3 regions of the Vibrio sp. QJM3NY_26 genome follow, and region 1 is predicted to be linked to each of the others. Evidence: predicted binding sites of a transcription regulator. Region 1 holds the regulator's gene; each other region holds the start of a gene.
What was found. The regulator CRP, encoded in region 1, controls carbon source genes, mostly activating them, when cyclic AMP is high. The targets are predictions, from matches to a motif close to TGTGANNNNNNTCACA.
Positions count from the first base shown of each region.

Region 2: AC3CH4_RS12265 (NupC/NupG family nucleoside CNT transporter) is a predicted target of CRP. The motif match lies at 3,713-3,728, and genes of this name have one in related genera.
Region 3: nagE (N-acetylglucosamine-specific PTS transporter subunit IIBC) is a predicted target of CRP. The motif match lies at 4,889-4,904, and genes of this name have one in related genera.

Region 1 covers NZ_CM173515.1:3,121,591-3,129,832, forward strand. The annotation lists gene AC3CH4_RS13970 (hydrolase) at 1-670, shown strand, start outside; gene AC3CH4_RS13975 (YheU family protein) at 770-982, shown strand; gene AC3CH4_RS13980 (phosphoribulokinase) at 1,060-1,929, shown strand; gene crp (cAMP-activated global transcriptional regulator CRP) at 2,169-2,801, shown strand; gene AC3CH4_RS13990 (DUF1338 domain-containing protein) at 2,979-3,770, opposite strand; gene astD (succinylglutamate-semialdehyde dehydrogenase) at 4,021-5,478, opposite strand; gene astA (arginine N-succinyltransferase) at 5,518-6,537, opposite strand; gene AC3CH4_RS14005 (aspartate aminotransferase family protein) at 6,645-7,856, opposite strand.
Region 2 covers NZ_CM173515.1:2,785,363-2,793,604, reverse strand. The annotation lists gene AC3CH4_RS12290 (DNA polymerase III subunit psi) at 1-394, shown strand, start outside; gene rimI (ribosomal protein S18-alanine N-acetyltransferase) at 387-842, shown strand; gene prfC (peptide chain release factor 3) at 1,016-2,596, shown strand; gene AC3CH4_RS12275 (DUF5363 family protein) at 2,702-2,857, shown strand; gene AC3CH4_RS12270 (TatD family hydrolase) at 2,838-3,668, shown strand; gene AC3CH4_RS12265 (NupC/NupG family nucleoside CNT transporter) at 3,873-5,135, shown strand; gene deoC (deoxyribose-phosphate aldolase) at 5,659-6,435, shown strand; gene deoA (thymidine phosphorylase) at 6,659-7,987, shown strand; gene AC3CH4_RS12250 (phosphopentomutase) at 8,064-8,242, shown strand, end outside.
Region 3 covers NZ_CM173515.1:2,546,770-2,555,011, reverse strand. The annotation lists gene asnB (asparagine synthase B) at 1-290, opposite strand, end outside; gene AC3CH4_RS11175 (cation:proton antiporter domain-containing protein) at 525-2,111, opposite strand; gene nagC (DNA-binding transcriptional regulator NagC) at 2,196-3,410, opposite strand; gene nagA (N-acetylglucosamine-6-phosphate deacetylase) at 3,413-4,549, opposite strand; gene nagE (N-acetylglucosamine-specific PTS transporter subunit IIBC) at 5,067-6,584, shown strand; gene glnS (glutamine--tRNA ligase) at 6,887-8,242, shown strand, end outside.

The DNA of each region.
Region 1 (8,242 bases):
GCCCAATCGCTTGGCTCGCGCTTACCATTCAGGTGAAGTCGAAGATGCACGCTTTTTCCTAAGACATCTACACGCCCAGTTTCCCAATAACCCTAAGGTAGCGGTTGGTATCTCTTTGGGCGGTAACATGCTGGCGAACTATTTGGCTGAGTACGCGGACGACCCATTGCTGTCGGCGGCGACGATTGTCTCTGCACCTTTTGATCTGGCTTGTTGCTCTAGTCGTATTGAGCGAGGTTTCTCTAAGCTCTATAAAAAGTACCTGCTCAACTCTCTCAAATCGAATGCCTTGAAAAAGATTAAGCTGCTGCAAGAAAAGCTCGGTATCACCGCCGAAACCATTAAGAAGATAGACAAGCTGTATGAGTTTGATGAACGGATTACTGCGCCTCTGCACGGGTTCAAGAATGCTCAGGACTACTATGCTCAGTGCTCAGCGCTTCCAAAACTTAATAAGATTAAACTACCGACTCAGATCATCCATGCCAAAGACGATCCGTTTATGACAGACGACGTGATTCCAAAGTTCGTGTTGCCCGATAACATCGATTATCGCCTATTTCAAAAAGGCGGCCATGTGGGGTTCATTACCGGTAGCACGCTCAAACCAAGGTTTTGGTTAGAAGAAGCATTACCCGCCTACTATGAAAGTATTCAAGATTCAGCATAATGGCCGAGCCTTTTTTAAGGACTGAGTGGTAAACGTCACTAAACACAGTAATCAACACATCAATAAACCTATTTATGAACATAAAAGAGAGAAGTATTTATGATCATCCCATGGCAAGACATTGCGCCAGAAACACTGGAAAACCTCATTAAAGAATTCGTGCTGCGTGAAGGCACAGACTACGGCGACGTAGAGGTTTCACTGCAAAACAAGATTGATCAAGTGAAACATCAATTAGCCTCAAAGGAAGTCAGCATCGTGTTTTCTGAGCTGCATGAAACCGTTGATATTCAAGTCACAAAACGCTTCTAAGCTGCGCTCATAAAGGAGCCGTGTTATAGTGGTAAACGATTGCTAACAAGTAAGTTACTCAAAAGACAAGGGTTGTCATGTCCGCTAAACATCCAATTATTGCGGTGACGGGTTCATCAGGAGCCGGCACCACCACTACCTCAGAAGCCTTCCGAAAAATGTTCAATATGATGGACGTGAAGGCCGCTTGGGTTGAAGGGGATAGTTTCCATCGCTTCACTCGACCAGAGATGGACGTCGAGATCCGTAAGGCTCGCGAGCAAGGTAAGCACATCAGCTACTTTGGTCCACAAGCCAACGATTTTGGCGCATTAGAAGAGTTCTTCCGTCAATACGGTAATGAAGGCACGGGTAAAGTCCGTAGTTACCTACATACCTTCGATGAAGCCGTGCCTTACAATCAAATGCCGGGCACCTTTACGCCATGGCAAGAGATCCCAGAAAATTCCGATGTGATGTTCTACGAAGGTCTTCATGGTGGCGTGGTAGATGGCGACATCAATGTCTCACAACACGTCGACTTGCTGATCGGCATGGTGCCAATCGTCAACCTTGAGTGGATCCAAAAATTCGTTCGTGACACACGCGATCGTGGCCACTCACGCGAAGCAGTAATGGATTCTATTGTTCGCTCAATGGATGATTACCTTAATTACATCACCCCACAATTTTCACGTACTCACATCAACTTTCAGCGTGTTCCAACCGTAGATACATCGAATCCACTGAACGCTAAAGGGATTCCAAGTTTAGACGAAAGCTTCGTTGTTATACGTTTGCGTGGCATCAAAAACGTCGATTTCCCCTACCTTCTAGCTATGATAGATGGCTCATTTATGTCACGCCACAACACGCTTGTGGTGCCAGGCGGTAAGATGAGTTTTGCTATGGAGCTCATTGTAAGGCCCATCCTACAACAGCTCATCGAAACCGGAAAAATAGGTTAACAAGACACCATTCTGGTTGATTACTTTTCATACCGTGATCATGTGCACAATTTTGCGTAAAAAATCGTAGCTTGGTCACGATTAAAATCAAGAAATAGTACCTGAAAAAGGATACTATTCTTAAACGAAACACAAGATAGCTTGCAGCGCTCAACGAGTGCTCTTATCCTACAAGTCAATCCAGGCTTAGCTAAAATACGGAAAGCGGCAAGCATACCCTGCAGAGGAAGTAAGATATTATGGTTCTAGGTAAACCCCAAACCGATCCAACATTAGAGTGGTTCCTTTCACACTGTCATATTCATAAGTACCCTTCAAAAAGTACTTTGATTCATGCTGGTGAAAAGGCAGAAACCTTGTACTACATCGTTAAAGGTTCTGTGGCAGTTCTTATCAAAGACGAAGAAGGTAAGGAAATGATTCTTTCTTACCTAAACCAAGGTGACTTCATTGGTGAACTTGGCCTCTTCGAAGAAGACCAAGAGCGTACTGCATGGGTTCGTGCAAAATCTCCTTGTGAAGTGGCTGAAATTTCTTTCAAGAAATTCCGTCAACTTATCCAAGTGAACCCAGATATCCTAATGCGCCTTTCAGCGCAAATGGCAAACCGTCTACAAGTAACTAGCCAAAAGGTTGGTGACTTAGCGTTCCTTGACGTAACAGGTCGTATCGCTCAAACGCTACTTAACCTAGCGAAACAGCCAGATGCAATGACTCACCCTGACGGCATGCAAATCAAGATCACTCGTCAAGAGATTGGCCAGATTGTTGGTTGTTCTCGCGAGACAGTAGGCCGTATCTTGAAGATGCTAGAAGAGCAGAACCTAATTTCTGCACACGGTAAAACTATCGTGGTATACGGCACTCGTTAATCTCGATTAACTGAGCCAAAAATTTGAAAGCCACCAAATGCAAATTTGGTGGCTTTTTTGTTTTCTAAAGATCTAGAGAGCAGATGCGAATGGAGCACCTCCCGCGTCCAAGCGCAAACACTCTCAAAGCGAAGCGTACCCGCATCTTTAGGGTAAAGCCCGTGCTCGTATCTTTCTTTAACCGTTGGTGCTCTCAAAGATCTTGTCAGCCGATGCTGCAACAAATCCTGTATAAAGCTCACCATTCGCCATCGCATAACGCTTAGCGAACTCGTAGAAGCCACCAGGAATCACCTCATTGCCTTCAACAAATGAAACTGGGACTTTGTCTGCCATTGTAGATGATTGCTCTAATAAGACCTCTGGAGAGCCTTTAACCTGACCGCCAGATGCATTGATAGTGAAACCTGAATCACTCAAATAGTCATTCACAGTCTGTACTTCATCGAACTCATTAAGCTGATTCACACTCACCGTAAAGTGGTTGGCACCGTAACCATGAGCCGCTAGCCAAGACGCGTATTCACTCTCTTTTGCTAGCACTTGGAAATCCGCGAAGCTCAGATCCCAAAGGCGACCACCAAACAAGAACTCATGACCTTGAAGCTTGCTTACGTCCACTTGCTCAACCAACTTAGCAACGATCTGTTGTAAGTCACTTGAACACTCTTCTACCTTCAACTCACTAATGAACACTTTCGGTTGGTTTGGGTCTGGGTGCTCGTAGTGCTTAGCCACTAACTTCTTGCTCTCAAACAAGTAGTCGCCACACGCCTTGTAGCCTAATTCAAGGAAAGGCTTGGCCAGTGTTTCAATACCCAGAGGTGCAACATTGAAAGTACGCAGTGCAATATGATCATTAATCAAGGCTTCGTCTTCTTTCAGCAGATGATGAACTTTCTCAGCCGATGGGCAAAGCCTGTGAATGTAATCGTCCCATAGTGATTTAAAGAGTAGATCGGGCGTCATGGTGACTCCTTGTCAGAGGTTCTAGCAAGCTAGTAATTTGGATTAGAAAGGGAGAGGCTGGACACAGAGTCAGCAGCCATCAGCCTGTGACATACTTGTTCTATTATTATCTACCGCCCAATCGAGGTGTCGGACGTGGGTGAAAAGAGGAAGCGATAACACCGCTTCCTTATTACACAATCAATCTGTTACTCATGAACCTAGAGCTCATAAGCTTATGATTCATCAAGTTATAGCTTAAAAGCCAAAACTACAGCTCAATACCTGGGCTAAACGTAGCTGGCAGTTGAGTTTCACCACCTTCCATTGACGCCATTGGGTAAGCACAGTAGTCCGCCGCGTAGTAAGCACTTGGGCGTAGGTTGCCTGAAGCACCCGGGCCACCAAATGGTGCATCACCACTTGCGCCTGTTAGCTGGCGGTTACGGTTAACAATACCCGCACGGATATGGTCAACGAAGTATTCCCACTCTGAATCGTCTGTTGATACTAAACCGGCAGACAAACCAAAGCGCGTGTCATTAGCCAATTCAACGGCTTGCTCTAACGATTGGTAACGAACCACTTGCAACAATGGGCCGAAGTACTCTTCATCTGGCAACTCAGCAATGTTGGTTGCATCGATTATACCCGGAGAAACAAACGCCGCTTCGCCCGCTTTTGCTTCGACTAGGCTTACACCACCTAGTGATTGCAGATTAGCTTGTGCGTTCAGAATGAACTTAGCGGCCGTTTCAGAGATTTGTGGTCCCATGAAGGGTGCAGGTTCAGCGAATGGCTGATCAACACGAATTTTCAAGGTAGCCGCAACAAGCTTATCAAGCAGTTGTTCGCCCTTCTCGCCAACAGGTACATACAAGCGACGTGCACATGTACAACGTTGGCCTGCACTGATGAAGGCCGACTGGATAATGGTATAAACCGTCGCGTCAGCATCACCAAATTGGTCAGTGATCACCATAGGGTTGTTGCCGCCCATCTCTAGCGCTAACATCTTGCCCGGTTGACCTGCGAATTGACGGTGAAGGATATGACCAGTATTGGCACTGCCCGTGAATAGCACGCCATCAAGACCTTTAGCATCCGCCAGTGCGATACCAGTTTCTTTAGCGCCTTGCACTAGGTTAATCACGCCAGCTGGAAGGCCTGCTTCTTGCCACAGTTTCATCGCAAACTCACCCGTCCAAGGTGTCTGCTCTGACGGCTTAAATACCACGGTATTACCCGATAGCAGTGCCGGAACAATATGACCGTTAGGTAGGTGACCAGGGAAGTTGTAAGGACCAAATACCGCCATTACGCCTAATGGGCGATGACGCAGTACGATTTGGTTGCCTGCGGCTTCACGTGAAGCTTCACCCGTACGTTCGTGGTAAGCACGAATAGAGATAGCGATTTTACCCGCCATCGCACCCGCTTCAGTGCGAGTTTCCCAAATCGGTTTACCCGTCTCTTTTGCAATAATCTGTGCAATTTCTTCGCTGTTCTCTTTTACCTTCTCAGCAAAGTTCAACACGATCGCTTCACGCTCTGCAAAGCTCATCTTTTTCCATACTAAGAAAGCGTCACGCGCCGCTGCTACTGCAGATTCAACCTGTGCTGGAGTTGCACTATCGCCTTGCCACACGACTTCATTATTGTATGGGCTTACTGATGTCATGGCGTCGCCTTGACCTGCTACCCACTGTCCTGCTATCCACTGAGTCATACTTCTATCCTTAAAATCTTCGACAGATAATCGCCGCTCTTATTGAGCCAACATGCGAACGAATTCGCCTTCTTTTACTTCAAGAGCGCTTGCTACTTCAGATGATAAAATCACTGTGTCGCTAGCTTGGTCATACGCGCCTTTCGCGGCTACTGCGCGGAAGTTCTCAAACGAGGTATTACCAATTAGGAAGTCTTTAGAGCTTGAATGCTCTGCAATTGTCACTTGAGCTCGAATCGCATGACGCACTGATTCGATATTTCTTAGATCACACTCAACCGTTGGGCCCCCATCAAAGATGTCGACATAGCCACGGTTGGTGAAACCTTCACGTTCCAGCAACTTAAGTGCAGGGCGCGTATTGTCATGAACCACTCCAATTACTGCCTGAGCTTCTTTACTCAGTAGGTTCACATAGATAGGTAACTTCGGCATTAGGTCAGCAATGAAGCCTTTCTTACCAATACCCGTTAGATAATCAGCGAGCGTAAAATCAATCGAGAAGAAATGCTCTTGCAGCCATTTCCAGAAAGGAGAGTTACCTTCTGCATCTGATACGCCACGCATCTCAGCAAAAATCGTTTTCGAGAAACGCTCAGGGTGTTCTGACATGATCAAGAAGCGACACTTAGACATCAAACGACCATTCAATCCACCACGGAAAGCAGGACGTAAGAACAGTGTGCAGATTTCACTGCATCCGGTGTAGTTATTGCCGAAAGTCAGTAGCTTCACGACGTTATTCACGCCAAGCTTTTGCGATGAATGAACCACTTTGCTGATGTGGTAAGAGTAAAACGGGACATCCCAGCCGATTGAAGCTTCGATACCCGTAGTGCCCGCAACTTCACCGGTTTCGGTATCAAAGCCAACCATTAGGTAGCCTTCATCACCAGGTTCAGTCACGTCTTGTTTAGCAAAGCTGTATTCAGAATGAGTAATACGGTTGGTTAACAGTTCTTCGTTAACCGGAAGAGATGTGAATCCGTGACCAGATTCAACCGCGCAGGTATGCAACGCATCGTAATCAGATAATTTTATTGGGCGAACAACTAGCATCAATATTCCCTCCAGATGCAAAACAGGCCCAAAACGAGAATCTTGGGCCTTTAGCAGTACGTCATGGGATCGCTCTAATGGCGATCATTCCTATGACGCCGCTCAGGCTAAACTAGCGTAGCGATTGCTTTGTCTAGTTTTGATAAACCTTCTTCAATTTCTTGTGTAGTGATAACCAGTGATGGTGTGAAACGAACCACGTTTGCACCCGCAACCAGTACCATCAAGCCTTGTTCGCCTGCTGCTACTAATACATCACGAGCACGACCTTGCCATGCTTCATTAAGTGCAGCACCTAGCAATAAGCCTTTACCGCGAACTTCACTGAATATTTGGTATTTGTCGTTAATCTTAGCTAAACCATCACGGAACATAGCTTCGCGTTCTTTCACGCCAGCCAACGTTTCAGGTTGGCTTACTACGTCAACAACTGCTTCAGCAACGGCACACGCCAGTGGGTTACCACCGTAAGTAGAACCGTGCGTACCGACTTTTAGGTGTGTCGCGAGTTCGGTGGTCGTTAGCATTGCGCCGATTGGGAAACCGCCACCTAGTGATTTCGCTGTGCTTAGAATATCAGGTGTCACTCCTAGGCCTTGGTAAGCGTAAAAGTTACCCGTACGGCCATTACCCGTTTGCACTTCATCAAAGATAAGCAGTGCATTGTGTTTGTCACACAGTTCACGAACTGTGTTCACGAACTCAGATGTTGGAGAGATGATACCGCCCTCGCCTTGTAGAGGTTCCATCATGATTGCACATGTGCGATCTGAGATGTGCGCTTCTAGCGCGGCAATATCGTTGTAAGGCAGGTGAGTTACATCGCCCGGTTTAGGACCGAAGCCATCAGAGTAAGCCTCTTGACCACCCACGGTTACGGTAAAGAAAGTACGACCGTGGAAACCTTGTTTGAATGCAATGATTTCAGATTTCTCAGGACCGTGAACATCCGCTGCCCAACGACGAGCTAGCTTCAATGCAGCTTCGTTCGCTTCTGCACCAGAGTTGGCAAAGAATACTTTTTCTGCAAAACATACGTCTGTTAGCTTCTTCGCTAGACGTAATGCAGGTTCATTGGTCATTACATTACTTAAATGCCAAATCTTGTTTGCTTGCTCAGTAACTGCGTTAACCATTGCTGGGTGACAGTGACCCAAACAGCTCACAGCGATACCACCAGCAAAGTCGATATACTCTCGGCCTTGTTGGTCCCAAACGCGTGCGCCTTCCCCTTTTACCGGGATCATTTCCATTGGGTTATAACAAGGCACCATCACCTCATTAAACAGACTACGTTCTACTTTTTTTTCCACTGTCATCGTACATTCCTTTTCGATACCGCAAGCTTCGCAAATAAGCGTACTGGTTCATAAGTGAGACAAAGATATTTTCTCTCGCCATAATCCCGCTGCAGCATTATATTTACATTTAATTAACGTTTTCAATAGTAGATTATTCTTTAGCTATCCCTAACAACCAGCTAAACGTCACTACCTATGACTATTTATGCATCAATTAATCTGTTTTATGAAGCTTTTTTTACCTAAACGCATAACCTGCAACGGCAAAGCCTTACTGGCATTGCGGTATATTGGGTTCGAGACGAAATAAGGCGAATAATTTTGCATAGGCTAAAAACTTAGCCTTAAGAGGGAGAAATGTTATAAAAAGTGATCAGCGTCAGAGGAGTAAGAGACGCGTAGCG
Region 2 (8,242 bases), 340 kb from region 1:
ACAAACACACGCACAATACCTGCAAGAGATGGGCATCAGCCAATGGGAGCTTAGTCACCCAGAGCGTTTGGTTGGCTACGAATCTGAATTGATTCCACTATCGAGCGACTGCAAGTTGCTACTGGTTTCGCCTGAAAAACCTCAGGAAGATCTCGCCGTGATGTTTGAACGCGTACTTAAAAGTATCAAGCTCGACTTATCTCAGGCTTTACACCTTCAACCACAACACTTGTCTGCTGTGGATTTAGGTTCGGTTGAATGGGTATGGTTTGCTGGTTGTGAATCTGCCTATGAACTGAAGGCAAAAACACTTCAATCTCCATTACTGTCTGACATTAACGGTAATAACCAACATCGCCGCGACTTATGGCAACAAATTTGTGCTTATGACTAATCAATTATTACCGACTTCAGAACAACACCTCGACGCTATTTGGCAAATTGAGCAGACCGCGCATTCTCATCCTTGGTCTGAAAACATGATCCGTGATCTTAATAGCCGCGGAGGCAGCCATCGTGTTCTTGAGGTGGATGGAGAGGTTGTCGGCTATTTCTATGCTCAGAACATTGTCGGTGAAGTGACTTTGCTGACGATAGCGGTTGACCCCAAGCAGCAAGGTAAAGGTTACGGCAAAGCTTTGGTTGAGCACTTTCTCGATATGTGTGAACAGGCTGACGCTGAAAGTGCTTGGCTGGAAGTTCGCGAAAGTAATGTGAATGCTTTTAATCTTTACGAGAAGGCTGGCTTTAATGAAGTCGATCGCCGTCGTAACTATTACCCAACCAAGCAAGGCAACGAAGATGCGATCATTATGAGCTATCTTTTCATGTCGTTTAGCTAATCATATTATGTCTTTTAGCTAACCCTAAATAGCTAACCACAGAATCAGCGATAAATAGGGTGCAAACTGACCCTTTAGAAAGTGATTCGCTTTCTGTATAATCCGCACACAGAATTCAAGGGCAAGTATTATCTACTTGCCCTTTTTACGCTTTAGATCAGCAAAGGGCGACTATGTCTTTCCAACAAGAAGTGAGCAAACGTAGAACGTTTGCAATTATCTCTCACCCGGATGCGGGTAAAACCACGATTACTGAAAAAGTTCTTTTATTCGGAAACGCGATTCAAAAAGCGGGTACCGTAAAAGGCCGTGGCTCTAACCAGCACGCTAAATCTGACTGGATGGAGATGGAAAAAGAACGTGGTATCTCGGTAACTACGTCGGTAATGCAATTCCCATACAATGATTGCCTAGTAAACCTACTCGATACTCCAGGACACGAAGATTTCTCGGAAGATACGTACCGTACACTAACAGCGGTTGACTCTTGTTTGATGGTTATCGATGCTGCGAAAGGTGTCGAGGATCGTACTCGTAAATTGATGGAAGTAACGCGTCTACGTGATACTCCAATCGTAACGTTTATGAACAAACTTGACCGTGACGTTCGTGACCCAATGGAAGTGCTTGATGAAGTGGAAAGCGAGCTAGGTATGGCTTGTGCTCCAATCTCATGGCCAATCGGTTGTGGTAAAGAGTTTAAAGGTGTTTATCACATTCATCGTGATGAAACGATCTTGTACGAATCTGGCCATGGCCATGAGATCCAAGAAGTTCGCATCATTAAAGGTTTAGATAACCCTGAACTAGACGAAGCTGTTGGCGAAGATCTGGCGAGCAGTGTTCGTGAAGAGCTTGAATTGGTTATTGGCGCATGTCCTGAGTTTGATCTCGATTTGTTCCTTGCTGGTGAACTAACGCCTGTTTACTTCGGTACAGCATTGGGTAACTTTGGTGTTGACCACATGCTAGATGGTTTGACTAAGTGGGCTCCGGGTCCTCAAACTCGTCAAGCTAACGAGCGTGATGTTGAAGCGACAGAAGAGAAGTTCTCTGGCTTCGTCTTTAAGATCCAAGCAAACATGGATCCAAAACATCGTGACCGTATCGCATTCATGCGTATCGTTTCGGGTACTTACAACCAAGGTATGAAGATGAATCATGTTCGTACTGGCAAGAACGTAAGTATTTCGGATGCGGTAACTTTCATGGCGGGCGACCGTGCGCGAGCTGAAAAAGCGTATGCTGGTGACATCATTGGCTTGCATAACCATGGCACAATCCAGATTGGTGATACCTTTACTCAAGGCGAAAGCTTGAAGTTCGCTGGTATTCCCAACTTCGCGCCTGAGCTATTCCGTCGTATTCGTCTACGCGATCCACTAAAGCAGAAGCAACTTCTAAAAGGTTTGGTTCAGCTTTCTGAAGAGGGCGCAGTACAAGTATTCCGTCCTATGCAGAACAACGACCTGATCGTTGGTGCGGTTGGTGTACTTCAGTTCGACGTGGTTGTAGCGCGCTTGAAAGCGGAATACAACGTAGAAGCTATCTACGAAGGTGTTAACGTTGCAACAGCTCGCTGGATTGAATGTGATGACGCGAAGAAACTAGAAGAGTTCAAACGTAAGAACCAAGCTAACCTAGCGTTAGATGGTGGTGATAACCTGTCTTACATCGCACCTACAATGGTGAACTTGAACCTAGCTTCTGAACGTTTCCCTGACGTTCAGTTCCGAGCGACGCGCGAGCACTAATTTCTCCGCGCTCTATTCGAGTTAAACAAAAACGTCTATTGTTCTGCAATAGGCGTTTTTTAATGCGTTTTATTTAAGGCTTAGAGGCTGAGGTTAGAGGCAATGATGTTCAGTTGGATAAAAGCTTGGATTAAGAAATACGATAAGTGGTGCGAGGAGCTTGGTTTAACGCCTGAGAACAAGCGCAGCTGCGTGGCTTATCGTCGTGATCCCCAAGGGAAACAAACAGAGAGTAGGGAAGATGACACAGCAAATAAGTGACTTTCCGCTGTTTGATACTCATTGCCATGCGGATTTTAAGGCGTTTGAGCAAAATATTGTAATTGATCAGGGAGCTACACCGGATCAAAGTATTGATAGCTATCTTAAAGAAGCGAAACAAGCTCAAGTCGAGAAGATTCTTATTCCTTCTATTGGCCAAAGTAACTGGTCGAAGCTCGATAAAATCGCCAAATCTTACCCTAATGTTTACTACGCCTTAGGTTTTCACCCTTACTTTTTAGAGCAAGCCAATGGCGAGCAATTCTCAGAGCTTCGCCAATTACTCTCATCAAAAAACAGTCAATGCGTTGCGATAGGAGAGTGTGGTCTCGACTTTTTTGTCGATGTCGAGCGGGAGAAACAAGAACGCTTTTTCATCCAACAAATGGAGCTTGCGAAGGCATTTGAGCTGCCTTTGATCATCCATGAGAGGAAGTCTTATAACCGACTCATTGAACTATTAAAGCAGCACAAGTTCACTTTTGGTGGGGTGATTCACGGTTTTTCAGGGAGTGAACAGCAAGCTTTGGCGTGGATCAAGCTCGGTTTCTATATTGGTGTCGGTGGAACGATTACTTACCCCAGAGCACAAAAAACACGCACAACCATCGCAAAACTGCCTCTTGAATGCCTGGTATTAGAAACGGATGCACCGGACATGCCCATGTATGGAAATCAAGGAAATGTTAATCATTCCAAACATTTAGTTACGATCTTAAATGAACTATTTTTGCTTAGAAAAGAGCCAAAGCAATCGGTTGCAGCGCAAATTTGGCAAAATAGCCATCGAGCATTCGGTATATGTGAATAAAATCGAAGGTTTTTGTTTATCGTTTGCGTAAATTGCACCGAGCTTGTGATTTGGTTCACATTTGCGTGTGAATGGTACATGAATCTTGTACGAAAGTGTGAGGACGGCATTACTTTATTAGTGGTCGCATGAGTATAATTGCCTCCGCTTTATAGCCCCATTTTGTAACACGCCAATAAATAACTAATAAGGAAGTCATAAACTATGAGCCTGTTTATGAGCCTCGTCGGAATGGTTGCACTGATTGCAATCGCAGTACTACTATCCGACAACCGCAAAGCAATTAATATCAGAACAGTGGGTGGCGCTTTCGCTATCCAATTCGCACTTGGTGCATTCGTACTTTACATCCCTTGGGGTCGTGATCTACTTGCAGGTTTCTCTGCTGGTGTAGCAAACGTGATCGACTACGGTAAAGATGGTACTGGCTTCCTATTTGGTAGCCTTGTTAACTTCTCAGTTGACGGTATCGGTTTCATCTTTGCATTCCAAGTTCTACCAACACTAATCTTCTTCTCTGCTCTTATCTCTGTACTTTACTACATTGGTGCGATGCAAGTTGTAATCAAGGTTCTTGGTGGTGGTCTTCAGAAAGCTCTAGGTACTTCTCGCGCCGAGTCAATGTCTGCAGCAGCAAACATTTTCGTTGGTCAAACTGAAGCACCTTTAGTAGTTCGTCCATTTGTTCCTAAAATGACTAACTCTGAACTATTCGCAGTAATGTGTGGTGGTTTAGCATCTGTTGCTGGTGGTGTACTAGCGGGTTACGCATCTATGGGTGTACCTCTAGAGTACCTAGTAGCAGCGTCATTCATGGCAGCACCTGGTGGTCTACTATTCGCTAAAATCATCAAGCCTGAAACTGATGAAGTTGACGAGAACCTAGGTTCAGACATCGACGGTGGCGACGACAAGCCTGCTAACGTTATCGATGCAGCTGCTGGCGGTGCGTCAGTTGGTCTACAACTAGCACTTAACGTTGGTGCAATGCTACTAGCATTCATCGGTCTAATCGCTCTTATCAACGGTATCCTAGGTGGCATCGGTGGTTGGTTCGGTATGGAAAACCTAACTCTAGAACTTCTTCTAGGTTGGATCTTCGCACCGTTAGCATTCATCATTGGTGTTCCATGGGAAGAAGCAACTATTGCTGGTTCTTTCATTGGTCAGAAGACAGTTGTTAACGAATTCGTTGCATACCTAAACTTCGTACCATACATCGGTGACAACGCTCAAATCGTTGAAGCGACTGGTCAAGTAATGTCTGTTAAGACTCAAGCAATTATCTCGTTCGCTCTATGTGGTTTCGCAAACCTTTCTTCAATTGCGATTCTTCTAGGTGGTCTAGGTGGTATTGCTCCAAACCGTCGTCACGACATCGCACGTATGGGTGTTAAAGCGGTTGTAGCTGGTACTCTATCTAACCTGATGGCAGCAACAATTGCTGGCTTCTTCCTGTCTTTCTAATCAGTTAGAAATCGATATATAGACGCCATAATAATATCGCCCCGTAGCAAGAAATTGCTGCGGGGCTTTTTTGTTTTTGGGCCTAGTGATTTTGAGCATTAGCATGAGTGAATGCTTGGAGTCGAAAATGGGTCTAGAATGTTTTTTTGAGATACAAACCGTTTGCGTTCTAAGGAGCACTACAATTTATTGATGGATACCTATAATGTATAAGCTTAAGGGACAGGATGTCTCTTGTTGGCAAGAAAGTAACTGCTTGGATTTATCTAAAGGTTATTCTTCTGGGATTAAGCCAAACTTAGCGATACGCTATAGATGTTAGACACAACATGACTGATTTGTTGTGCCATAGACCAAACTGGTACTGTGCGGTGACAAGGATTGCAATTGATAGCGAAAGTTATCAAGTCTTCAGGGAACCAAGTCCGTTCATTTGTGACTACTGAGCATTACTAAAATATCCATCTATACTGGATGGGTGGCGAAGTAGTTAACTATTTGAATATATTGATCGGAGATAGAAATGAGCGATTTAAAAGCAGCAGCTCTACGTGCACTTAAACTTATGGACCTAACTACGCTAAATGATGACGATACTACTGAAAAAGTAGTGGCGCTTTGTCATGACGCGAAGACTGCAGTTGGTAACACCGCTGCAATCTGTATTTACCCTCGCTTCATCCCAGCCGCTAAGAAGGCGTTGCGTGAGCAAGGTACTCCAGAAGTACGCATCGCGACTGTAACTAACTTCCCTCATGGTAATGACGACATCGAAATTGCTGTTGCAGAAACGAAAGCAGCGGTAGCGTACGGCGCAGACGAAGTTGACGTAGTATTCCCATACCGTGCTCTTATTGCTGGCAACGAAGAAGTTGGCTTTGAGCTAGTTAAGCAATGTAAAGCCGCTTGTGGTGACATCACGCTTAAAGTGATCATCGAAACTGGTGAGCTAAAAGAAGAAGCACTTATCAAGAAAGCTTCTCAGATCTGTATCGAAGCAGGTGCAGACTTCATCAAAACTTCAACAGGTAAAGTGCCAGTAAACGCGACTCCTGAGTTCGCGCGCATGATGCTTGAAGTTATTCGTGACATGGGCGTGGCTAAAACTGTTGGTTTCAAACCAGCTGGTGGCGTACGTACAGCTGAAGATGCTCAAGCTTACCTAGCAATGGCTGATGAGCTACTAGGCGCTGAGTGGGCAGACAACATGCACTACCGTTTTGGTGCTTCAAGCCTACTGACTAACCTTCTTAATACATTAGAAGTGACAGACCAGACTGCTGATCCAGCAGCATACTAATTTACTCGTCATATTTGACGCCGCAGCGTTGTTGCCTGCGCAAGTTCCTCCTAATCACATAGAGCTTCTATGCTCATAGGAATGAACTTGCTGGCCGCCTAACTGCAACGCCAAATATTTAGAGTATTGATAACAATTAAGTCTGTTTGATGGAGTGACGTTAAGTTACTCCATATTACCTCTTTCCCTACACACCATACTCACTAGAGTTTGGGAGGAACTAATGTATCTACCTCAAGAAATTATTCGCAGAAAACGTGATAACGAAGTACTGACCACAGAAGAAATTAACTTTTTCATCCAAGGTGTCGCTAAAAACACGGTTTCTGAAGGCCAAATTGCCGCATTCGCAATGGCTATCTTTTTCAATGAAATGACGATGCCAGAACGTATCGCACTAACATGTGCAATGCGTGATTCAGGCATGGTGATTGACTGGAGCCACATGAACTTTGATGGCCCAATCGTTGATAAACACTCTACTGGTGGTGTTGGCGACGTAACCTCTTTGATGCTTGGCCCTATGGTGGCAGCATGTGGCGGTTTTGTTCCAATGATCTCTGGTCGCGGTTTAGGCCACACTGGCGGTACGCTAGACAAGCTAGAATCTATCCCTGGTTACAACATTACACCAACCAACGATGTGTTTGGTGCCGTAACCAAAGAAGCTGGCGTGGCGATCATCGGCCAAACCGGCGATCTAGCACCGGCTGATAAGCGTGTTTATGCGACTCGTGATATCACAGCAACAGTAGACAACATCTCACTGATCACCGCTTCAATCCTATCTAAGAAACTGGCCGCTGGTCTTGATTCTCTAGTAATGGACGTAAAAGTCGGTTCAGGCGCATTCATGCCAACGTATGAAGCATCTGAAGAGTTAGCAAAATCTATCGTTGCAGTAGCAAACGGTGCAGGCACTAAAACAACAGCAATCCTAACGGACATGAACCAAGTTCTGGCTTCTTCAGCGGGTAACGCAGTTGAAGTCCGTGAAGCGGTTCAATTCCTAACAGGCGAATACCGTAATCCACGTTTGTTGGAAATAACGCTAGCGTCGTGTGCGGAAATGTTGGTGCTGGGTAACCTAGCAAAAGATTCAGATGAAGCGCGTGAAAAACTGATGGCAGTACTGGATAACGGTAAAGCAGCAGAGTGCTTCGGTAAGATGGTAGCGGGCCTTGGTGGTCCAGTGGATTTCGTAACGAACTACGATAACTACCTAGAAAAAGCAGAAATTGTTAAACCAGTGTACGCACTCGAAAGCGGTGTAGTATCAGCGATGGATACGCGTGCAATTGGTATGGCTGTCGTTGGTATGGGCGGTGGTCGCCGCGTAGCAACAGACAGCATTGATTACGCAGTCGGTTTTGATAGCTTCATTCGCCTTGGCGAAGTAGCAAGCGACGATAAACCATTAGCAATGATCCATGCTCGCAATGAACAACAGTGGCAAGAAGCTGCGACGGCATTACAAAATGCAATCACTGTGGGCGGAGAATATACAGCAACGCCAGATGTTTACCGTCAGATTCGTTCTGAAGACGTGTAAATAACAGGTATCGGTATACCTCGTGTATACCGATAAACAGAGTTCTGGTGCAAAGAGCAATAAGTTGGTGAAGAAAATGAAAAGAGCATTTATTTTAGTTTTAGATTCATTCGGTATCGGTGAAACAGCGGATGCTGACACATTCGGCGATGTAGGTTCGGATACAATGGGTCACATTGCTGACCATTGTGATCAAGGCCTTGCAGACAACGCGGATCGTAAAGGTCCACTAACGCTGCCAAACCTGTCTAAGCT
Region 3 (8,242 bases), 570 kb from region 1:
TCAGTCTGGAACTGGTACTTATCTTCATAGCGTGCGCGAAGTTCTTTGTGGTTATAAATTTCGCCATTCACTGCAAGAATATGCTTTTTATCTTGGCTGTATAGTGGTTGTGCACCACTGTTAAGACCAACGATAGCCAAACGCTCGTGAGCAAGAATTGCTTTTTCACCAGCATAGATACCAGACCAGTCTGGGCCACGGTGACGAAGCTTTTTAGACATTTCTAAAGCAATAGGGCGAAGTGCTGCGGCATCACTTTTAATGTCGAGAATGCCAAATACTGAACACATAGAACTTCCTTTTAAATAATTTCTAAATCAACTGTATTCAATTTGCCATTCTGGCTAAAAAAAGCAACCGAATGTGAGCAAAAAAATAATATAAAGGGGTTTCTGTTAGAAATTATCTAATTTTAAGGTGGTTTTGGTGAGTGGCGTCTAATTGCGGTTGGTTTTTTAAACAAAAACCTCTCAAAAGTGCAAAAGAACAGCAATTTTGAGAGGTTAACTAGACAATGTTTAGGACTAGATCTTATTGATGTTTGGGTTTAATTGCTCACATACGTGTCGAGCAAAACCACTACCAGCTTCACTGTAAATGTTGAATGCCGCATCGACACCATTCTCTTTCAATGTTTCTAGCTGGTCGGAGTATTCAGCAATGGCTGCGATTTGACCTTTAAAATCACGTGATTTTAGCTGTTCTAAGGCTGTTTGATTACCTTGGTGATGAGGCATCGCCAAGATCACTAACTTCACGTTTGCTGTATCTAAGATACGCTCCCAGAAATCTGGGTCAGTTGCATCGCCAGAAATAACGTTTCTTCCAAGGCTTCTATGGTTGTGTGCGGCTTCTTCACGAACTTCGACACCTAAGCTAACCTTGCCATAGCGTGAACGCAATTCATCGTAGGCGCCGGTACCAATACGTCCCATACCAAGAATAAGCACTTGTGCGCGACCTGGATCAATTCGTTTATCACGTTGATGAAGCTTTTCAGCAGCGTGCTCTTTGAGCCACTTACCTGACTGTTGATAAAGCTTATGACCCGCTTTGTTTAAAGGAGCAGCGATTAAGAACGATAACGAAACCGCAATCGCCACCGCCACTAATATATCGCCAGATATCCACCCCATCTTAAAGGCAAGACCACCGACGATAAGACCAAATTCACTGTAGTTAAACAATGATAGAGAGGCGAGTAGAGAGGTTCGAACACGGAATTTGAAGCGGTTGAGTACCAAGAAGTAAAGCACGCCTTTCACTGGCAGTAACAGCAAGAATAAGATGGCGAGCATAAAGCCTTGAATGGTAGGTTGCTCGGATAATCCAATATTCAAGAAGAAGCAGACAAGGAAAAGCTCTTTGAGGTTAAACAGCGATTTCGACAGCTCTGAAGCTTTTGGGTGACCGGCTAACAACATACCTAAGATCAGAGCACCTAGATCTGGTTTAACCCCTACAAACTGGAACAAGCCTGCACCGACGACCAATGCGAAGAAAATGCCGAACAGCACCAACATTTCGCCGTGACCAACCCAGTCGAGGACTTTGTAGAACAATGGACGACAGAATGGCAAAGCGAACAGTGCGATGGCATACCACTCTGGAATTTTGCCTGTCGATGCCGTTAAGAAGACCACGGCAAAGATATCCTGCATGACCAGAATACCGATCGCTAATGTTCCATAGGTCGCATTCATTTCCCCTTTCTCTTGCAGAGACTTAACTGCGAATACGGTACTAGAGAATGAAAGGGCAAAACCGAGTAGAACAATCTGTTCTATTGACATAGCTGCCAACGAGGAAATACCTAGGAATTTAAAACCAAACAGGGCGACCGCAAAAAACAGAGTGGATAAAAGGTTGTGGATTGTTGCGCCAGCCCAGATCTCTTTAGAGAGCAGGGTTTTGATATCGAGCTTTAAGCCAATCGTAAATAGAAGCAGGGTGACACCAAGGTCAGCCAAGGTAATGATGGTGTCATTGGTTTCAAAACCCAGAGCAAAGAGCCCAAAACCAGCGACCAAAAAGCCGACCAATGGGGGAAGGTGACACTTTAAAGCAATAAATCCTGCAATAAACGCAGTGGATATTAATATAAGTTCCATAACTTGTAGTAGTAGTTCCCTAGCTTAAAAAAACGGGCCGTGTTTATACAAACACGGCCCGCGGAAAATCAGAGTTGTTTTTCTTTAGTCTTCAAGAAGCTTTTGAAGTAACACACCGTTGAGCATAGCGCGCTTAATCATGGCAAAAGCTCCCATCGTAGGATGTTTATCGATCTGTGATGCTACAATAGGCAGGCCGCTATGGAAAGCCGTTAACGACTGATTCTCTACATTGCGCTTAATTGCAGGGAAAACAATCTCTTGTGCCTTTGTAATATCACCAGCAATGATAACTTTCTGAGGGTTAAACAAGTTAATCGTCATTGCGATAGCTTTACCCAGTTGATTACCTACTCGAACCAAACTTTGCTTAGCCAGTTCGTCGCCATTGATAGCATGGTCACATACATCTTGAATGGTAATGTGCTCAATCTCTGTTAGCGAGGACTCATAACCTTGCTTAATTAGCTTTTGGACACGTTCAACAATGGCAGGGTTTGCCGCTACGGTTTCAAGACAACCGAAATTACCGCATTGGCATTGCTCGCCAAGTGGATCAATTTGGATATGACCAATTTCACCCACGTTGCGGTTATGGCCAAGGAAAACCTGACCATTAACAATAATACCAGCACCAGTACCACGGTGAACGCTAACCAAAATAGAATCTTGGCTGTCTTTACTTGCACCGAAGTAGTGCTCAGCAAGTGCCATTCCTCGAACGTCATTACCAACAAAACAAGCAACATGGAATGTGTCGCGAATAATGTCGCTTAACGCAAGGTTATCGATGTCTGTATTTGGCATGTACTCAACCACACCTGTCGTTGGGTTAACCAAGCCTGGAAGAGTGACACCAATGGCAATCAGTTGGTCGATCTTTGGTTGGTGTTCAGCAATGAAAGCCTTCAAGTTATTGACCAAGCCTTGGGTGAGGTCTGATTGGTCTGAGTAATTCAGGTCTTGCTGTTGGAAAGCCAGCTCACGACCGCCAAGGTCATGCAGGCTTATTTGAATGTAATCTCGACCCAAGCGCACAGCGACAGAGTGAAAAGGCTCTACTTCTGTGGTTAGGGAGATAGCGCGTCTACCGCCAGTAGACGCTTGCTGCGCAACCTCTTTAATTAGGCCGCGCTCTAAAAGTTGGCGGGTAATTTTTGTAACACTTGCCGGTGCGAGTTGGCTTACATCAGCCACTTGTATACGACTGATAGGCCCTTGTTGGTCTATTAGTCGGTATACCGCCGCACTGTTTAGTTGTTTAACTAAGTCTACGTTACCTATTTGTCCGCCATTCATACTTAATTGTGCTCGTATTGTCCGTTAACAACAGTCGCTTTAACGTTAAAGTCTCGGTCAAATACAGCTAGGTTTGCAACCATGCCTTTTTTGATTCGACCTAGCTTGCTTTCTACACCGATAGCCGTAGCTGGGTATAGCGTAGCCATGCGAAGAGCTTCGTCTAAAGCGATACCGGCGTGCTCAACTGTATTCTGAACTGCTTCAATCATAGTCAGAGCTGAGCCGCCCAGTGTGCCGTTTTCATCAACACACTTACCATCACGGTAATATACTTTCTTACCGACAAAAATAAAGTATTCCATGTCAGCACCTGCAGGAGCTGTGGCATCCGTCACTAATACCAACTTTTCTCCCTTGATTTTATGCGCAATTCTGATGTTTGCGTAATCAACATGGAAGCCATCGGCAATAATGCCAGCATAAACCTCAGGCGTATCGTAAATCGCGCCAACAACGCCAGGCTCACGACCAACCATAGGAGTCATTGCATTGAATAGATGAGTGGCAAAAGTGATACCTGATTCGAAACCTTGACGAGCTTCTGCGTACGTTGCATTCGTGTGACCAATCGAAACAACCACACCAGCTTTGCGCAGACGCTCAATGTGTTCTGGGTCGTTGAGTTCTGGAGCCAATGTTACTTTTGCAACAAGGTCATTGTTCTCACAGATAAGCTCAATCATTTCGCTGTCTGATTTACGAATGTGATCGACGCTGTGAATGCCTTTTTTCGCGACGTTTAAATACGGGCCTTCAAGGTGTAGGCCAAGAGATTGGTTTTGGTATTGGTTGTGATACTCACGAGCTGCGGTAATAACCGCGCGCATGTCTTCGTCAGAAGAAGTGATTAGCGTTGGCAGGAAGCTAGTACAGCCAGATTTAAGGTTTGCTTTGTGCATGATCTGCATTGTGTCTGCAGTGATCTCATCGTTAAGCATTACACCGCCACAACCATTCAATTGTAGGTCAATGAAGCCTGGGCTTAGGTTTGCTCCGTTTAGGTCGCGAACTTCGATTCCTTCTGGTAATTCAGAGATAGGACAGACTTTTTTGATCAGTTTGTTTTCGATTACAACAGCATGATCGGTTAGAACATCACTACCAGTGTAAATTTTACAGTTACTTAGCGCGTACATAGTCAGCTAATCCTTATTTCGTGAGATCTTTAAAATTTGTTCGTTACCTAAATGTGGACTTAGTTTGCGAGCATCATTTACGTAACGATTTATCTTTTATGGGCAAACGGCTTCAAAATGGGAAGCTATTTAAGTTGTTGAAAAATATATGAACAATTGATTATTGATATACATTTAGGTTCACTTTTAATGATTATTTATTGGACAGCGTAAACCCAGGGATACCATCATTTTACCTAATGGTTAGGTTTAGATTTTATCTATAAACGTTCATTTTTTTGAATGATAAAATAAGTTTTATGATCTCGCTAGCAAAAACCTCTGGATTTGGTAAAAACTGGTGATTACGATCACAAATGGTAAGGTTTTAATTTGCGGAGCAAAATTAATTGAATACACTGAATAGGACTAAATTGAGCGACTAAAATAAGTTTCTCAAACGAATTCTAAAAAATCCTATAGGGGGAAACAACTGGTGAATATTCTAGGATATGCACAGAAGCTTGGTAAGGCGTTAATGCTACCAATCGCAACGCTTCCGATTGCGGCGCTTCTTTTACGTTTAGGTCAAGGCGATTTACTTGATATTCCATTCATGGCAGAAGCTGGTGGTGCTATCTTCGGTAACCTACCATTGCTATTTGGTCTAGGTATCGCGATTGGTCTTTCTAAAGACGGTAACGGCGCAGCGGGTCTTGCTGGTGCAGTTGCTTACTTCGTACTAACAGCAACAGCAACCACAATTAACGCAGACGTTAACATGTCATTCTTCGGCGGTATCTTCGCAGGTATCATCGCAGGTCACTCTTACAACGCTTTCCATGCAACACGCCTTCCTGAGTGGCTGGCTTTCTTCGCGGGTAAACGTTTAGTACCTATCATGGCCGGTCTATTTGCACTTGTTGCAGGTGCTGTGTCTGGTGTGGTTTGGCCTGGTATTCAATCTGGTCTAGATGCACTAGCTCACGCGGTATCAACGTCTGGTGCTGTTGGCCAATTCGTTTACGGTACTCTTAACCGTGCACTAATCCCTGTAGGTCTACACCACGTATTGAACTCATACTTCTGGTTCGGTATGGGTACGTGTCAAGAAATCATCGTTGCTGGTCAAGGCGCATTCGCTAACATCACTCAACTTTGTGTTGACCCGGCACTGGCTAAAACTCTAGTTGTTGGTCAAGAGCATACATTCACATTCGCTAACTCAGTAACTCCAGAGATTACTACTGTTGTTAAAGAAGTGACTGAAACAGTTAAATCTGGCGACCTACACCGTTTCTTCGGTGGCGATAAAGGCGCTGGCGTATTCATGAACGGTTTCTTCCCAGTAATGATGTTCGGTCTACCAGGTGCTGCACTTGCAATGTACCTAGCTGCTCCTGCTGAAAAACGTAGCCAAGTTGGTGGCGCATTGTTCTCAGTTGCATTCTGTTCATTCCTAACAGGTATCACAGAGCCGCTAGAATTCATGTTCGTATTCCTAGCTCCTGCTCTATACGCAATGCACGCGGTATTTACAGGTCTGTCTCTAGTAGTGGCAAACATGTTTGGTACTCTGCACGGTTTCGGTTTCTCTGCTGGTCTAATCGACTTCGTACTGAACTGGGGTCTAGCAACTAAACCATTCACTCTACTATTGATTGGCTTAGCATTCGGTGCTCTATACTTCTTCACTTTCTCTTTCGCAATCCGCGCTTTCAACTTGAAATCGCCAGGTCGTGAAGATGATGACGAAGCTGCAGCAGCTCCTGCTGGTGACGCGCCAAAAGGTGACGTTGCTCGTCAATACCTGAAAGCTCTAGGTGGTCACGAAAACCTGACTTCAATCGATGCTTGTATCACTCGTCTACGTCTAACTCTTAAAGACCGCTCTATCGCTGATGAAGTTGTTCTTAAGAAACTTGGCGCTAAAGGTGTGGTTAAACTAGGTGAGAACAACCTACAGGTTATCCTAGGCCCACTAGCTGAAATCGTCGCTGGCGAAATGAAAGCTATCGGTGCAGGTGAAGACCTATCTGATGTAAAACTTCCATAGTAAAGGAAGTACTTGTTAAGACGTAACAACGGCTCTTAACTAAGTTTCAAATTGAAAGCCTCCCACACGGGAGGCTTTTTTGTGCCTGTCATTTAAGGCCAGTGAACAAGGTTCGTTCTATTCTTCATCGAATAGCAGAAATAATCACAATTAACTGATGGTTCTTATTGTGCAAAGGCGAAGAATTGTGGATGATTAGCAACAATGATCTTTCTATCTTTGATAGGCAGCAAAAGCCGCCTTTGTCTCGGATATGAAAGATAACTTTCTCTGACAATACTAAATACATAGAGGTGCTATAGATGAGTGAAGCTGAGGCTCGTCCATCGAATTTCATTCGCCAAATTATCGATAAAGATTTAGCGGATGGTACACACAGTAGCGTGCATACTCGTTTCCCGCCGGAGCCAAATGGCTACCTGCACATTGGTCACGCTAAATCTATTTGCTTGAACTTTGGTATTGCTCAGGACTACCAGGGACAATGTAATCTTCGTTTCGATGATACAAACCCTGAAAAAGAAGACGTTGAATACGTTGAGTCAATTAAGAATGATGTAAGCTGGTTAGGCTTCGAATGGTCTGGTGATATTTGTTACTCATCAAACTACTTCGATACGCTTTACGCTTATGCTGTGGAATTAATTAATAAAGGCTTAGCGTATGTTGACGAGCTAAGTCCTGAGCAGATCCGTGAATACCGTGGCACGTTAAAAGAGCCTGGTAAAGCGAGCCCATACCGCGATCGTAGCCCTGAAGAAAACCTAGCGTTATTTGAGAAAATGCGTGACGGTGGCTTCGAAGAAGGCAAAGCATGTCTACGTGCTAAGATCGACATGAGCTCATCTTTCATGGTTATGCGCGATCCAGTTATCTACCGTGTTCGTTTTGCTCACCACCATCAGACTGCTGACAAGTGGTGCATTTACCCAATGTACGACTTCACTCACTGTATCTCTGATGCGCTAGAGGGCATTACGCACTCTATCTGTACGCTTGAATTCCAAGATAACCGTCGTTTGTATGACTGGGTTCTAGACAACATCACGATTGATTGCCAACCTCGACAGTATGAGTTTAGCCGTCTGAATCTTGAATACACGGTAATGTCGAAGCGTAAGCTGAACCAACTTGTGGTTGAAAACCTAGTTGAAGGTTGGGACGATCCACGTATGCCAACAATCTCTGGTTTGCGTCGTCGTGGCTTCACTTCAAGTTCGATTCGCGAATTCTGTAAACGTATTGGTGTGACTAAGCAAGAGAACATGATTGAGTTCGGCTCACTTGAATCTTGTATCCGTGATGATCTGAACGAAAATGCACCTCGTGCAATGGCTGTTCTTGACCCTATCAAGGTCGTGATTGAAAACTACGACGCTGATACAGTAGAAACACTGACAGTGGCAAATCACCCGAACAAGCCAGAAATGGGTACTCGTGAAGTTCCATTTACACGCGAAGTTTGGATTGAACGTGACGACTTCCGTGAAGAAGCAAACAAGAAGTACAAGCGTTTGGTTCTAGGTAAAGAAGTTCGCCTACGTGGTGCTTACGTGATCAAAGCTGAACGTATCGAAAAAGATGCAGAAGGCAACATTACGACTATCTTCTGTTCTTACGACAATGAAACACTCGGTAAGAACCCTGCAGATGGCCGT